Laspinema palackyanum D2c: one gene and its partners. The main gene of each other region encodes a partner of the protein of the gene in region 4 in a complex. Links are inferred from orthologs where the notes say so. Each region holds a gene or a part of one and is shown on either strand. Other genes may lie near its edges. The genes, in order: NG795_RS01170, ndhC, NG795_RS20205 and nuoH.

What was found.
Region 1: the proteins of nuoH (region 4) and NG795_RS01170 are in contact, whole or in part, in a crystal structure (PDB 6Y11), measured with the Thermus thermophilus proteins. The link is inferred for Laspinema palackyanum D2c from one-to-one orthologs. Residues at the interface, in WP_096411122.1 of Thermus thermophilus: Arg36, Val44, Arg45, Met46, Gly47, Pro48, Asn49, Arg50, Val51, Leu57, Gln58, Ala61, Asp62, Ile64, Lys65, Ile67, Phe68, Lys69, Glu70, Ile72, Val74, Glu223, Ala224, Glu225, His233, Thr234, Glu235, Tyr236, Ser237, Trp241; in WP_096411117.1 of Thermus thermophilus: Arg16, Glu17, Gly18, Leu24, Leu27, Val28, Trp30, Gly31, Arg32, Asn34, Ser35, Trp37, Thr54, Asp55, Ala56, Asp59, Ala61, Arg62, Phe63, Gly64, Glu66, Val67, Phe68, Arg69, Ala70, Ser71, Arg73, Gln74, Ala75, Asp76.
Region 2: the proteins of nuoH (region 4) and ndhC are in contact, whole or in part, in a cryo-EM structure (PDB 6KHJ), measured with the Thermosynechococcus vestitus proteins. The link is inferred for Laspinema palackyanum D2c from one-to-one orthologs. Residues at the interface, in WP_126985484.1 of Thermosynechococcus vestitus: Gln8, Lys26, Trp29, Leu30, Pro33, Met34, Met37, Leu38, Leu83, Ile84, Phe85, Lys86, Glu87, Asp88, Val89, Leu90, Pro91, Ala92, Thr100, Ala104, Val107, Ile108, Phe111, Leu112, Tyr114, Ile115, Ile125, Ser126, Leu128, Phe133; in WP_126986108.1 of Thermosynechococcus vestitus: Gly6, Tyr7, Glu8, Tyr9, Phe10, Gly12, Phe13, Leu14, Ile16, Cys17, Ser18, Pro21, Ala24, Leu25, Ala27, Ser28, Leu31, Arg32, Pro33, Ser35, Arg40, Leu41, Thr42, Thr43, Tyr44, Glu45, Ile51, Gly53, Ala54, Trp55.
Region 3: the proteins of nuoH (region 4) and NG795_RS20205 are in contact, whole or in part, in a cryo-EM structure (PDB 6ZJN), measured with the Thermus thermophilus proteins. The link is inferred for Laspinema palackyanum D2c from one-to-one orthologs. Residues at the interface, in WP_096411122.1 of Thermus thermophilus: Ala224, Glu225, Gln226, Glu227, Ala295, Trp297, Phe298, Arg299; in WP_223903221.1 of Thermus thermophilus: Pro35, Ser36, Asp139, Gly141, Ala142.

Annotation. Positions count from the first base shown.
Region 1 is NZ_JAMXFD010000001.1:271,901-275,388, reverse strand. What follows is about bases 1-2,905. They hold NG795_RS01170 (NADH dehydrogenase subunit K), read left to right. Parts: upstream 1-1,036; coding sequence 1,037-1,774; downstream 1,775-2,905. Other genes in these bases: NG795_RS01160 (SitI3 family protein), read right to left, coding at 2,461-2,905; NG795_RS01165 (NAD(P)H-quinone oxidoreductase subunit J), read left to right, coding at 1,767-2,291; ndhC (photosynthetic/respiratory NAD(P)H-quinone oxidoreductase subunit C), read left to right, coding at 684-1,046; NG795_RS01180 (rubredoxin), read right to left, coding at 1-143. In the rest of the region: more of NG795_RS01160, read right to left, coding at 2,906-2,922; NG795_RS01155 (alpha/beta fold hydrolase), read right to left, coding at 3,018-3,488. UniProt on the Escherichia coli protein: NDH-1 shuttles electrons from NADH, via FMN and iron-sulfur (Fe-S) centers, to quinones in the respiratory chain. The immediate electron acceptor for the enzyme in this species is ubiquinone.
Region 2 is NZ_JAMXFD010000001.1:273,025-276,553, forward strand. What follows is about bases 1-2,946. They hold ndhC (photosynthetic/respiratory NAD(P)H-quinone oxidoreductase subunit C), read right to left. Parts: upstream 1,682-2,946; coding sequence 1,319-1,681; downstream 1-1,318. Other genes in these bases: NG795_RS01165 (NAD(P)H-quinone oxidoreductase subunit J), read right to left, coding at 74-598; NG795_RS01170 (NADH dehydrogenase subunit K), read right to left, coding at 591-1,328; NG795_RS01180 (rubredoxin), read left to right, coding at 2,222-2,557; NG795_RS01185 (photosynthesis system II assembly factor Ycf48), read left to right, coding at 2,682-2,946. Also shown: more of NG795_RS01185, read left to right, coding at 2,947-3,529. UniProt on the Escherichia coli protein: NDH-1 shuttles electrons from NADH, via FMN and iron-sulfur (Fe-S) centers, to quinones in the respiratory chain. The immediate electron acceptor for the enzyme in this species is believed to be ubiquinone.
Region 3 is NZ_JAMXFD010000020.1:56,708-60,280, forward strand. The notes cover bases 584-3,573. They hold NG795_RS20205 (NAD(P)H-quinone oxidoreductase subunit H), read right to left. Parts: upstream 2,681-3,573; coding sequence 1,487-2,680; downstream 584-1,486. Other genes in these bases: NG795_RS20200 (class I SAM-dependent methyltransferase), read right to left, coding at 584-1,285; rsmH (16S rRNA (cytosine(1402)-N(4))-methyltransferase RsmH), read left to right, coding at 2,873-3,573. Outside these bases: NG795_RS20195 (hypothetical protein), read left to right, coding at 1-83; more of NG795_RS20200, read right to left, coding at 86-583.
Region 4 is NZ_JAMXFD010000014.1:112,801-116,325, forward strand. What follows is about bases 263-3,204. They hold nuoH (NADH-quinone oxidoreductase subunit NuoH), read right to left. Parts: upstream 2,322-3,204; coding sequence 1,203-2,321; downstream 263-1,202. Other genes in these bases: NG795_RS16985 (NADH-quinone oxidoreductase subunit J), read right to left, coding at 263-357; ndhI (NAD(P)H-quinone oxidoreductase subunit I), read right to left, coding at 481-1,092; NG795_RS17000 (citrate synthase), read right to left, coding at 2,807-3,204. Also shown: more of NG795_RS16985, read right to left, coding at 1-262; more of NG795_RS17000, read right to left, coding at 3,205-3,525. UniProt on the Escherichia coli protein: NDH-1 shuttles electrons from NADH, via FMN and iron-sulfur (Fe-S) centers, to quinones in the respiratory chain. The immediate electron acceptor for the enzyme in this species is believed to be ubiquinone.

The DNA of each region.
Region 1 (3,488 bases), on a different replicon or contig from region 4:
CGCCAAGTCAGGGGAACATCCGTAAAGGCTGTTTCAGGAGCAATTTTACGGCCATCTCCCTTCTCGGGTTCATAAACGTAGCCGCATGAGCGGCATTCATACTGATCTAGTTCTTGAGGTTGAACGGCTTCTTCAGTGTTCATCGAACTCAAAGGATGGGAAGGTCCAAACATTAAAACGATGTTAAAGATTATGACATAGTAGTGAACCGCTTTCCATTCCTAACGGTTACAGGTTAAATCTTCGCGATCGGCCCCACCCGATTCTCCCCAGTTCGTAGTAATGACTTCAGTCGTTCCCTCCTGTTCGTAGTAACGACTTCAGTCGTTATCCATGTTCGTAGTAACGACTTCAGTCGTTCCCTCCGGTTCGTAGTAACGACTTCAGTCGTTTCCGGATGGATAATCACCGCGCCACTGCCCCCATAGCCACAACTGGCAAGGGTTTAAACTCTCCTGAAAGGGTTGCTGGCGATCGCGATGAACACTGGATAACGACTGAAGTCGTTACTACGAACCTAAGAGAACGACTGAAGTCGTTACTACGAACAGGTGATGTGCTCACAGAAGACGGGCCTCGGGGTGGACCCATCCCAGACAAACAGTTCTCTTAGCGGCTGCCTCCACAATTATGTAAAAATGTAAACCAGTCGTACAAGTCCTATCTGGCTAGAGTTACTTATTGTGTTTGTCCTCTCCGGCTACGAATATCTCCTGGGTTTCCTGTTAGTTTGCAGCCTAGTCCCGATCCTGGCCCTCAGTACATCGAGATTAGTTAGACCCAAAGCAACCTCTCCTGAACGGCGAACCACTTATGAATCCGGCGTCGAACCCATTGGCGGGGCATGGATCCAGTTTAATATCCGTTACTATATGTTTGCCCTGGTCTTTGTGGTCTTTGATGTTGAGACTGTCTTTCTGTATCCCTGGGCTGTCGCATTCCACCGACTCGGAGTGTTGGCCTTTATTGAAGCCCTCATTTTTATCACAATCCTTGTGATTGCTCTCGTGTATGCATGGCGTAAAGGAGCCTTAGAATGGTCATGAAATCTAATTCAACTCCCCCAAATCTGAGTGAAGGACGGCTCATCAACCCGATCGCCCGACCGGAAGTCACTCAGGAACTCTCAGAAAATGTCATCCTCACCACCGTTGATGACCTCCACAACTGGGCGAGACTCTCTAGCCTTTGGCCCCTAATGTACGGCACTGCCTGCTGTTTCATTGAATTTGCCGCCTTAATCGGGTCCCGGTTTGACTTTGATCGCTTCGGTTTGGTCCCTCGTTCTAGTCCTCGCCAAGCGGATTTAATCATTACCGCCGGTACGATTACCATGAAATACGCACCCATTTTGGTGCGTCTGTATGAGCAAATGCCGGAACCGAAATATGTGATCGCAATGGGCGCTTGCACCATTACCGGCGGAATGTTTTCGGCAGATTCACCCACCGCAGTGCGTGGAGTGGACAAACTGATTCCCGTGGATGTCTATATGCCGGGGTGTCCTCCTCGTCCCGAAGCGGTGATTGATGCAATCATCAAACTTCGCAAGAAAATCTCCAATGATGCGATCCAGGAACGAGGTCAAATTAAGCAATCCCACCGCTACTACACTCGCCAGCACAATATGAAAGCGGTTGACCCGATTCTGACGGGGACTTATTTGCAGTCTGCCACGCGCCAAAACCCACCGAAGGAGTTAACCGAGGCGATCGGAATGCCCGTACCCCCCGCCCTCAAAGCGAGTCAGAAGAAGGAGGAAAAACGTGCCTGAAGAGAAGAAAGAAACCCAAGCTTCTGAAGAGAAAATTGTCCCCACGGGGAAAGTTTCTAAATGGTTGACTGAAAATGGCTTTCAACATGAAGCTTTAGAACCGGATCATCTGGGGGTAGAAATCCTCAAGGTTGATGCTCAATTTTTGATTCCGTTATCTACGGCACTCTATGCCTACGGATTCAATTATCTCCAATGTCAGTGCGGTTACGATCCAGGTCCGGGACAAGATTTGGTGAGTATGTATCACTTAATTAAGGTCACGGACTTTGCCGATCGCCCGGAGGAAGTTCGCATCAAAGTGTTCGTTCCCAGAGAAAATCCTTCAGTGCCATCGGTCTACTGGATCTGGAAAGCCGCCGATTTCCAGGAACGGGAATCCTATGATATGTATGGCATTGTTTATGAAGGACATCCAAATTTGAAGCGGATTTTGATGCCGGAAGATTGGGTCGGTTGGCCGTTACGGAAGGATTATATTTCCCCAGAATTTTACGAGTTACAAGACGCTTATTAAGTTTTGGGAAAGGATATCCTGAATGAGAATGCCCTCCTTTTGAACAAGGAGGGTTTTGTTTTGGACGGGTTACTCTGAGGCGATCGGCTTCGGCTACATCTGACCATTTAGCAGCCCTCATCCCCCAACCCCTTCTCCCAAAATGGGAGAAGGGGAGCCGGATTCAACGTCACTCTTTAATTTCGGACAGTAACAGCGAACGCAAAGTTTGGATATAAAAGGGTTGATTGAATTTCTCAATTTCATCTTTAGAGGTCAAAGGAATTTTTTGATTGAAAATTAAGGATCCTGATATTCTTTGTAATACCGTAGATTCGGAATTAAACAACAAAACTGCATCTCCGGATAGATGATTCAAAACTAACATAGATGCATCTAGCAACATCTGCTTTCCCCATTGGTAATTTTCCTGAGAATCCAGCCAGAACCATACATCCACAGTGGGTTGAAATCCAAAGGTTTCCATCATCATCGATTGACGATGCTCCGTTTCGGGAGTAGCCCCTAATACAATCCCCGGACCAAACAACCTCGTCTCTTCCCACTCTAGTTCCAGTTCTCGTGACAACAGGTTTAAAATGTCCAATGGTTGCCAATCGGTGACAATTCTTAATTCATATTCTAATGACATAAATTCCTCTTTTTGTCAAGAGAATGGCTAAGGTGCATCAGACCGATATTTGATGAAATCATATAATAACTTAAGTCTCTGACGCACCATGTTAGTTATCCTTCTCGAATAAAGGGCGCGATCGCCTGGACAAATTCGGCGGTTGCTTCATAGGGTAAAACATTCCGCCCATTAATTTTCACCCCTTTTCCATTCGGTAAGGCATTCAAATAAGCCGCCAATCGCTCATCGGGGGTCTCCTTTAATCCTTCCCGGCTAATATTAGAAGTATTTTGCCCAATCACCACTAAAGTGGGTTGCTGAATACTGGCGATCGCCTCTTCATAATCTTCCCGCCAAAACCCAGCAAGAAAGGCAAACACCGCGTGTCTAGTTTCCAAATTGGCTGCCCCTTTTTCCAACATATCCAGCCAATTTTTATCTACAGAATCGGGATTTTCAAACAAGTTTTTAATCGAAAATGATTTTAAAAACTTTCGACTACGGGCATACCGATAAAATGCCGTTCCCAATGGTGTATCAAATAGCAAATTCCACAGAAGTTTGTTCTGTGTGGGTGATGCTTC
Region 2 (3,529 bases), on a different replicon or contig from region 4:
GTAACCCGTCCAAAACAAAACCCTCCTTGTTCAAAAGGAGGGCATTCTCATTCAGGATATCCTTTCCCAAAACTTAATAAGCGTCTTGTAACTCGTAAAATTCTGGGGAAATATAATCCTTCCGTAACGGCCAACCGACCCAATCTTCCGGCATCAAAATCCGCTTCAAATTTGGATGTCCTTCATAAACAATGCCATACATATCATAGGATTCCCGTTCCTGGAAATCGGCGGCTTTCCAGATCCAGTAGACCGATGGCACTGAAGGATTTTCTCTGGGAACGAACACTTTGATGCGAACTTCCTCCGGGCGATCGGCAAAGTCCGTGACCTTAATTAAGTGATACATACTCACCAAATCTTGTCCCGGACCTGGATCGTAACCGCACTGACATTGGAGATAATTGAATCCGTAGGCATAGAGTGCCGTAGATAACGGAATCAAAAATTGAGCATCAACCTTGAGGATTTCTACCCCCAGATGATCCGGTTCTAAAGCTTCATGTTGAAAGCCATTTTCAGTCAACCATTTAGAAACTTTCCCCGTGGGGACAATTTTCTCTTCAGAAGCTTGGGTTTCTTTCTTCTCTTCAGGCACGTTTTTCCTCCTTCTTCTGACTCGCTTTGAGGGCGGGGGGTACGGGCATTCCGATCGCCTCGGTTAACTCCTTCGGTGGGTTTTGGCGCGTGGCAGACTGCAAATAAGTCCCCGTCAGAATCGGGTCAACCGCTTTCATATTGTGCTGGCGAGTGTAGTAGCGGTGGGATTGCTTAATTTGACCTCGTTCCTGGATCGCATCATTGGAGATTTTCTTGCGAAGTTTGATGATTGCATCAATCACCGCTTCGGGACGAGGAGGACACCCCGGCATATAGACATCCACGGGAATCAGTTTGTCCACTCCACGCACTGCGGTGGGTGAATCTGCCGAAAACATTCCGCCGGTAATGGTGCAAGCGCCCATTGCGATCACATATTTCGGTTCCGGCATTTGCTCATACAGACGCACCAAAATGGGTGCGTATTTCATGGTAATCGTACCGGCGGTAATGATTAAATCCGCTTGGCGAGGACTAGAACGAGGGACCAAACCGAAGCGATCAAAGTCAAACCGGGACCCGATTAAGGCGGCAAATTCAATGAAACAGCAGGCAGTGCCGTACATTAGGGGCCAAAGGCTAGAGAGTCTCGCCCAGTTGTGGAGGTCATCAACGGTGGTGAGGATGACATTTTCTGAGAGTTCCTGAGTGACTTCCGGTCGGGCGATCGGGTTGATGAGCCGTCCTTCACTCAGATTTGGGGGAGTTGAATTAGATTTCATGACCATTCTAAGGCTCCTTTACGCCATGCATACACGAGAGCAATCACAAGGATTGTGATAAAAATGAGGGCTTCAATAAAGGCCAACACTCCGAGTCGGTGGAATGCGACAGCCCAGGGATACAGAAAGACAGTCTCAACATCAAAGACCACAAAGACCAGGGCAAACATATAGTAACGGATATTAAACTGGATCCATGCCCCGCCAATGGGTTCGACGCCGGATTCATAAGTGGTTCGCCGTTCAGGAGAGGTTGCTTTGGGTCTAACTAATCTCGATGTACTGAGGGCCAGGATCGGGACTAGGCTGCAAACTAACAGGAAACCCAGGAGATATTCGTAGCCGGAGAGGACAAACACAATAAGTAACTCTAGCCAGATAGGACTTGTACGACTGGTTTACATTTTTACATAATTGTGGAGGCAGCCGCTAAGAGAACTGTTTGTCTGGGATGGGTCCACCCCGAGGCCCGTCTTCTGTGAGCACATCACCTGTTCGTAGTAACGACTTCAGTCGTTCTCTTAGGTTCGTAGTAACGACTTCAGTCGTTATCCAGTGTTCATCGCGATCGCCAGCAACCCTTTCAGGAGAGTTTAAACCCTTGCCAGTTGTGGCTATGGGGGCAGTGGCGCGGTGATTATCCATCCGGAAACGACTGAAGTCGTTACTACGAACCGGAGGGAACGACTGAAGTCGTTACTACGAACATGGATAACGACTGAAGTCGTTACTACGAACAGGAGGGAACGACTGAAGTCATTACTACGAACTGGGGAGAATCGGGTGGGGCCGATCGCGAAGATTTAACCTGTAACCGTTAGGAATGGAAAGCGGTTCACTACTATGTCATAATCTTTAACATCGTTTTAATGTTTGGACCTTCCCATCCTTTGAGTTCGATGAACACTGAAGAAGCCGTTCAACCTCAAGAACTAGATCAGTATGAATGCCGCTCATGCGGCTACGTTTATGAACCCGAGAAGGGAGATGGCCGTAAAATTGCTCCTGAAACAGCCTTTACGGATGTTCCCCTGACTTGGCGCTGCCCGGTTTGTGGGGCCAAACCCACACAATTTAGCAACATTGGACCGAAAGGGACTGCCTCGGGGTTTAAGGAAAATTACGGTTTTGGATTTGGGGCCAATACCCTGACTGGGGCGCAGAAAAATATCTTGATTTTTAGTGCTTTGGCACTCGGATTCATCTTTTTTCTGAGTTTGTATGGTTTACGCTAAGGAACTGAGTTGCTAGAACCCCTCACCCTAAGCTCAAAGTAGCCGCTAACTGCCGGGGTAACGGCCCGATTGGTTTGGGTGTTACGCCCGTTGATGATTGAGAAATAGATAAATTTTGAAGGTGATGGACTCCATCTTAAAAAGTTTGAAACGAATTGTTGCATTGCTTGCGGTTGTCCTACTCTGTGTCAGTTGCAGCAAGGTCCCCTCTGTAAGTTACAACCCTTGGAATGTCGTCCCTTTACCCACAGAAGCTAATCTTAATGACATTAGCTTTACCGATGACCTCCAGCATGGATGGTTAGTGGGCTCTGAAGCGACGCTGCTAGAAACTGCCGATGGTGGCAAAACCTGGGAACTCAAGCAGTTAGGCTTGGATGACGAACGTTCTCGCCTGAATTCGGTTAGTTTTGCGGGTTCAGAGGGATGGATCGTCGGTGAACCTTCAATTTTGCTGCATACTACAGATACGGGAAAATCTTGGGAACAAATTGGACTCAGCGATAAGCTCCCGGGTAGTCCTTTAACGATTGTTGCTCTGGGGTCCAATTCGGCGGAAATGACCACTAATGTTGGGGCGATCTATCGCACCCAAGATGGTGGAAAAACCTGGAAGGCAATGGTAGAAGAGGCGGTTGGGGTGATTAGAAATCTCGATCGCTCGCCGGATGGGAAATATATCGCCGTCTCTGCGAAAGGAAACTTCTTCTCGATCTGGGAACCGGGTCAAAGTGCCTGGGCTCCTCATAATCGCAACAGTTCCCGACGCATCCAAAATATGGGATTTTCCGCTGATGGTCGTCTGTGGATGTTGGCCCGTGGGGGTCAGTTGCAATTTAGCACTCCAGAGGATCCGGAAAACTGGGATGAAGCGATCTATCCTGAGTTTTCTACAAGCTGGGGACTGCTGGATTTAGCTTATCGGACCCCAGATGAACTGTGGATTGGGGGCGGCAGTGGGAATTTACTCCA
Region 3 (3,573 bases), on a different replicon or contig from region 4:
TTCTCTCATTGCTATGTAGTCTCGCTGCCGGGGTGTTGTTTATGGCGATCGCCTGGTTATGGATTAAACGCAAGGAAAAATAACCTCACCTCATCGGCGGTATCCTCAACCCTTTTAACCCTTTCCCCTTCTGGTCCTCACTTAATCCTTTTCCCTGTACCAACACCCCAAAACCCCCTAATCCTCTAGGGTCGATCGCCTCATGCAAGACTTGCCTGCGATTAATCATGGTTCCCAAATCCATGCCTGGGGTGGTGGAGAGTGCCGCAATGCGATCGCCTAACCCCAATGCCATTAAAAACATCGCCTGCTGGGTAAACCCCAATTTCTCCAATCCACAGGACTCCCCTTGTCGTTCCAATGCGGTAAAATCAACATGAGCGGTTATATCCTGTTCTCCAATTAAAATATAAGGATTATCATGATAGCGGTGTTGATAATAACATTGTAATGTTCCTTGATGTCGCATTGGTGTATAATATCCGTGAGCCGGATATCCATAATCAATGGTTAGCACATATCCCTGATTGAGTTTTTCGCTCACTTGTCTCACCCAATCCAATGCCGCCAGATTGACTTCGGTGCGATATCCGTCGGGGTAGGGTTTCCCCGTGATGTCAATGTCAATGAGTTGAAAATATTCGGTAATTTTGGGAGTGGAGAGTTCCCCAGGGATTTCTTGAAAGGGAGATGCTTCGGGAGACTCGGGTATTTTGTCCGAGGTGGTGATATAAATTTCGTGAAGTTTTCCCTCTTCTACCTGGATTTGATGCACCGGGAAGGCATCGATTAATTCATTAGAAAAGAAACATCCGGTGATTGAATCTGCTGCAATTTCCTCCCAAGTTACCCAGCGCAAATTTGCCCCGCCGCTGGAGAGTTTGGAGAATTGCTGCTGTTGTAACTGGCGCATTGCTGGGGATTGTTCGATGATTAGATATTCCGTTGCTGCAAAACAATCTCGATGGTGGCGATAAAGATATTTGATGACATCGGCAGCGATTAATCCTTGTCCCGCACCCATTTCTACGAGGTGAAATGGGGTGGGATGTCCGAGAATTTCCCAGATTTCGATAAATTGGACTGCCAGCATTTCTCCAAAATCTGCGCCTAAGTGGGGGGAAGTCATAAAGTCTCCCTGTGCGCCAATTTTTCCGACATGGGCGGCATAATATCCATGTTGGGGATGGTAGAGGGCTAATTCCATATAGTCGGCAAAGGTGATTTGCCGTTGGGGATGTTGTTGGATTTTTTCTTGGATGATTGGGATTAACAAGTTCGACATATTGAGTTAGTATTTAATAGGAGAGGGGTATTGGTTACCCTATAGGAATTAGGCGGCAGAGCCGCTAAGAATGCGTGTCATGGCTCTGCCGTGACACGAGAGGTGTGTTATTAGTCGGATTTATCCGGCTTGATTCTGTTAGGCGGGGGTTTAAACCCCCGCCGGTTGTTGCTTCAAAACTCAAAACTCATCAACGTTTAATTATCGGTCCACGGAACCCATAATCACATCGATACTGCCGAGAATTGCCACAATATCTGCAACTTTGTTACCGCGTAAAATAGAGGACAAGACTTGCAGATTATTGAAGTCAGCAGCGCGGATTTTCCAGCGCCAGGGGAAGACATTATCATTACCAATCAGATAAATTCCCAGTTCTCCTTTGCCACTTTCCACGCGGAAATAATGCTCTCCAGCGGGAATTTTAAAGGTGGGGGCAATCTTTTTGGCGATGAATTGATAGTCAAATCCGTTCCATTCGGATTTGGGTCCTTCCATCATCCGCTTGGCTTCTAGGTTCTCGTAAGGTCCACCGGGAAGACCCTTCAAGGCTTGGCGGAGGATTTTGACGGATTCGCGCATTTCGGCCATGCGGACGATATATCGGGCTAAACAGTCCCCCTCGGTTGCCCAGCAGACTTCCCAATCAAAGTCGTCATAACATTCGTAATGGTCAACTTTTCTTAAATCCCATTTGACGCCGGATGCTCTTAAGACGGGACCGGAGAGACCCCAGTTGATGGCTTCTTCCCGAGAGATGACGCCGAGGTTTTGAATCCGGCGACGGAAAATGGGGTTGTTGGTGATTAGGCGTTCGTATTCGTCAATGACGGGATCGAAGTAGTCGCAAAAGTCTTCGCATTTATCCACCCAACCGTAGGGGATGTCAGCGGCGACGCCACCGATGCGGAAGTAGTTATTATTGACCATGCGTTGCCCGGTGGCGGCTTCCCAGAGGTCATAAATCATTTCCCGATCGCGGAAAATGTAGAAGAATGGACTCAGTGCTCCGACATCGGCGAGGAAGGGTCCCAACCAGAGTAAGTGGTTAGCAAGACGGTTCAGTTCCAGCATGATCACCCGCAGGTAGCTGGCACGTCGGGGTACTTCAATGTCGGCGAGTTTTTCCGGTGCATTGACGGTTACCGCTTCATTGAACATTCCCTCAGCGTAGTCCCAGCGACTAACGTAGGGAACGAACATGATGTTGGTGCGGTTTTCGGCAATTTTCTCCATGCCTCTATGCAGGTAGCCCAAGACTGGCTCGCAATCGACTACATCCTCGCCGTCAAGGGTGACGATTAGGCGCAGGACCCCGTGCATGGAGGGATGGTGCGGTCCCATGCTGAGAATCATGGGATCGGTTCTAGTTTCTATCCGGGTTGGTGGTGCCATAAATGAGGGTGCTCCTGTTGAGACAGATTTGGGCTGCTGTACCGACGTCAGATAGGGGATTTTCTACAATCTAAAATCGGGACGGGGTACGGCAGTGCTGTTACCAATTGTTGCTTTTTGTTTCATTGCTTTCATCATTATAGGGAGATTGGGTCCGTGGTAAATCAGGGAGTGAGTGTAAATCCGGAGGCAATGGAGGGGTTTGTCCATTTGTCGGTTTTGAGTCAGGAAGTGGTGGAGGGGTTGGCGATTCGTCCGGGGGGGCGTTATTTGGATGCGACGGTGGGTGGGGGAGGTCATTCGCGATTGATTTTGGAGGCGGCCCCTGGGGTGCAGTTGGTGGCGATCGACCGCGATCGCCTCGCCTTGGATGCAGCAGGGAGTCGGTTGGCGGAGTATGGGGATGCGGTGACATTTTGGCAGGGAAATTTTGCGGAGTATCAGCCCCAAGAGATGCGGTTTGATGGGATTGTGGCGGATTTGGGGGTGAGTTCGGCGCAGTTAGATCGCCCGGAACGGGGGTTTAGTTTTCGGTATGAGGCTCCTTTGGATATGAGAATGGATGAACGGCAGGAGTTGAGTGCGGCGGATATTGTGAATTATTGGGATGAGGTGGAGTTGGCAGATATTTTTTATCGCTATGGGGAGGAACGGTTTTCTCGTCGGATTGCACGGCGAATTGTGGAACGGCGTCCGTTGGAAACTACGACTCAGTTGGCGTCGGCAGTGGCTTCTTCGGTGCCGGGGAAGTCCCGTCATGGCAAAATTCATCCGGCTACCCGGGTGTTTCAAGCTTTGCGGATTGCGGTGAATGGGGAACTGGCTGCTTTGGAAACCTTTTTAGAAAAGGCTCCCTTGTGGTTGCATCCGGGGGGACGGCTGGGTATTATTAG
Region 4 (3,525 bases):
AGGAGTTGAGAGGACCATCGTGCTTAACAACGCGAATAATCCCAAAGCGACGAGGGCTGTTGCTCCCCGCCGGATCCAGTAATTGGGAAGGTTTGTAAAATCCTCCTGTTTGTTGACCAGCATGATGGCAAACAAAATCAGCACATTAACGGCACCGACATAAATCAAAATCTGGGCCGCTGCTACAAAATCAGCATTGAGCAACAGATACAAACCGGCCATGCTGATAAACACACCGCCTAATAGAAAGGCCGAATAAACGACCTGAGACAGGAGGACGACACCCAAGGCTGCTCCTATCATCATCACGGCCAGCAGGCCAAACGAAACTATCTGAACGCCTTCCGCTAAATTCACTGTATTTGTCCTTTGTTCTTTGTCCTTTGTGCTTTGTCGGGGGTCATTTGTCTGGGGTCATTGGTTTGGACCATTCTTCATTTTAAGTGAAACTATCCCCTAGGATTCTTTGACAAATTTCCCCTATTTTTCTGTTTTTTCTGTGGATTGTTCTTGTTCCATTTGTTCCCGAATTTCTTCGGGACGTAGACCCGCACGACGAGAGTTTGGGGGCAAATCATGGGGAGAGATCACGCCTTTGGGTAGATAGGCGAGTTCTCTGAGGGGGGTCACCATTGGATCGTCAGTGACCTTGTACGGTAAGCGTCCCATTGCCACGTTATCAAAATTCAATTCGTGGCGATCGTAAGTGGAAAGTTCGTATTCTTCCGTCGCGGAGAGACAATTGGTCGGACAGTATTCTACACAGTTGGCGCAGAAAATACAAACGCCGAAGTCAATACTGTAGTGTTTGAGCTGTTTCTTTTTGGTTTCTTTGTTGAATTCCCAATCCACCACGGGCAGGTTAATCGGACAAACACGGACGCACACTTCGCAGGAAATGCACTTATCAAATTCAAAGTGAATCCGACCCCGATAGCGTTCGGAAGGAATTAGTTTTTCGTAGGGATATTGCACGGTCACCGGACGGCGGCGCATATGGTCAAAGGTCACGGAGAGTCCTTGACCGATATATTTGGCCGCTTGAACGGTTTCTTTGGCGTAGTTGCTAACTTGGTTAAGGAATTTGAGCATAGTGTTCTCGGCGATGACTGCTAGGTGATAGGGAGTGGTGACCTGAAGTCAAGATGAAGTTAAGCGATCGCTCAATCACTGGGCAGTTTTTGAACGAAAGAAAAGCCCGCTTACCCACCAAAGGCAACGGGAAAGGCCAACTTTAAGGCGGCAGTTAAGAGCAGATTGACCAGAGAAACGGGCAGGAGGAATTTCCACCCTAAATCGAGGAGTTGGTCAATGCGAACGCGGGGTAAGGTCCAGCGCATCAGAATGGCGAGGAAAACAAAGAAGTAAGCCTTGAGCAGGGTCATGGTGATGCCGAGGGTTCCGGTAATCACTTGCAGCCAAGGGGTGGTTTCGCTGACACCCAGCCACTGTCCTAGGAGTTCTACGGGGATCGGAGATTCCCAGCCACCCAGATAGAGCACGGCGATTAGGAGTGCCGAGAGGACGAGGTTGACGTAGGAACCCAAGTAGAACAGGGCGAATTTCATGCCAGAATATTCGGTTTGATATCCGGCGACGATTTCTTCTTCTGCTTCAGGGAGGTCAAAGGGTAAGCGTTCGCATTCCGCGAGGGCCGCAATCCAGAAGATGATAAAGCCTAGGGGTTGCCGCCAGATGTTCCAACCGAAAATGCCATAGCTGGATTGCTGTTCCACAATGTCGAGGGTGCTCAGGCTGTTGGACATCATCACGACTGCCAGCACACTGAGGGCCAGGGGAATTTCATAACTGATGGACTGGGCGGCAGCGCGCAAGCCACCGATCAGAGAGTATTTGTTATTGGAGGCATAACCTGCCATCAGTAAGCCGATCGGCTGAATGCTAGAAAGGGAAATCCATAAAAAGATGGCCACCCCGACATCGCTAATGATGAGATTTTGTCCAAAGGGGACGATCAGGAAGGAGGCGAACACGGGGACTACCACCAGGACGGGCCCGAGGGTAAAGAGGATGGGGTCAGCTTTCGCTGGGAGGATATCCTCTTTGAACAAGAGTTTGAGACCATCGGCGGCAGGGGCTAAGATTCCCAAGGGGCCGATGTATTCTGGGCCGATGCGCTGTTGGACCGCAGCAGAAATTTTTCGCTCTAGCCAGACGGTTACAAGCACGCCAATTGTGGCAACAACTAGCATGAGCACCATAGGAATTGGCATCCAGATGGCTTTTGCTGCTCCCGCCGGAAGGCCCAAATCTGCGAGCGCTTTTATAAAACTTCCTTGTAGGTCTATACCTGGGTTCATGCTTCCTATTGAGAGTGTGAAGATTTCTTACGACTCGGTTAAATGCAATAACAGTATAACGCTCGATGGACGCCAGAACTCTGGGAGAGGCTTGAGTTTCAGTGTTTAGGGAGCATCTCCATTTTTTGAAGAGACCTAACTCCCCAGCCCCCTTACCACCTCTGATCAGGCCCTCTCCTACAAGGAGAGGGAGGTATAAGGAATGAATGTCTTTTCACGGAAGGGGGAGAAAGAGGTCAATTCCCCCCCTCCAGCAATAAAAAAATTGGATTATTCTCCCTTTTGTAAAAGAATAGGGCCTGATCAGAGGTAGAGAAGCGGAGAGTTAGGCAACAAAAAGCCCTCAGATTATGACAATCCAAGGGCAATGGTGGCGATCGCGCCTAGATGGATGATTCTCCTTAAAAGAAAAATCGGGACTCAGACCCAACCCGTGAGTAGAGGTCCCTCCAGTCCAGACTCGACCTAATTCCGTGGCGATCGCTTTAACGTTCGGCGATCGGAATATAAGGCGCGTTATGAGTTCCGGTATAAATTTGGGTCGGACGGTAAATCCGGTTTTCACCCAGTTGCTCTTTCCAATGAGCCAACCATCCTGCCACCCGGGAAATCGCGAAGATTGGCGTAAACAAATCCGTAGGAATCCCCAACTTCCGATAAACCAGACCCGAGTAAAAGTCCACATTGGCATAAATGCCTTTGTAAGCGAGTTTTTCCTCCACCACTCGCTCCAGCTCTACAGCAATGTCATAATAATTATCCCGGCCAAACTTCTCAAACAATTGTTCAGCGAGACTTTGGAGGATAATCGCTCGAGGATCCTTAACTTTGTAGACCCGGTGACCGAACCCCATAATCTTAGATTTAGTCTTCAGACAGTTTTCAATGTAGGGTCGGACATTTTCAACCGAGCCAATGGCCTCTAACATATCAATCACTTCTTCATTGGCCCCCCCATGTAAAGGACCAGCCAGAGTTCCCACCGCTGAAGCTACCACCGCATAAGGGTCCGTCAAGGTGGAAGCCGTCACCCTTGCTGAAAATGTCGAAGCATTGATGGTATGTTCTGCATGAAGAGTCAGGCAGATGTCGAACACACTAGCCTCTAGGGGATCTGGCTCTTGTTCGGTCAGCATATACAGAAAGTTGGCCGAATAGTCCAGATCGTCCCGAGGTTGAATCGGGTCATTCCCTTTCCGCATCA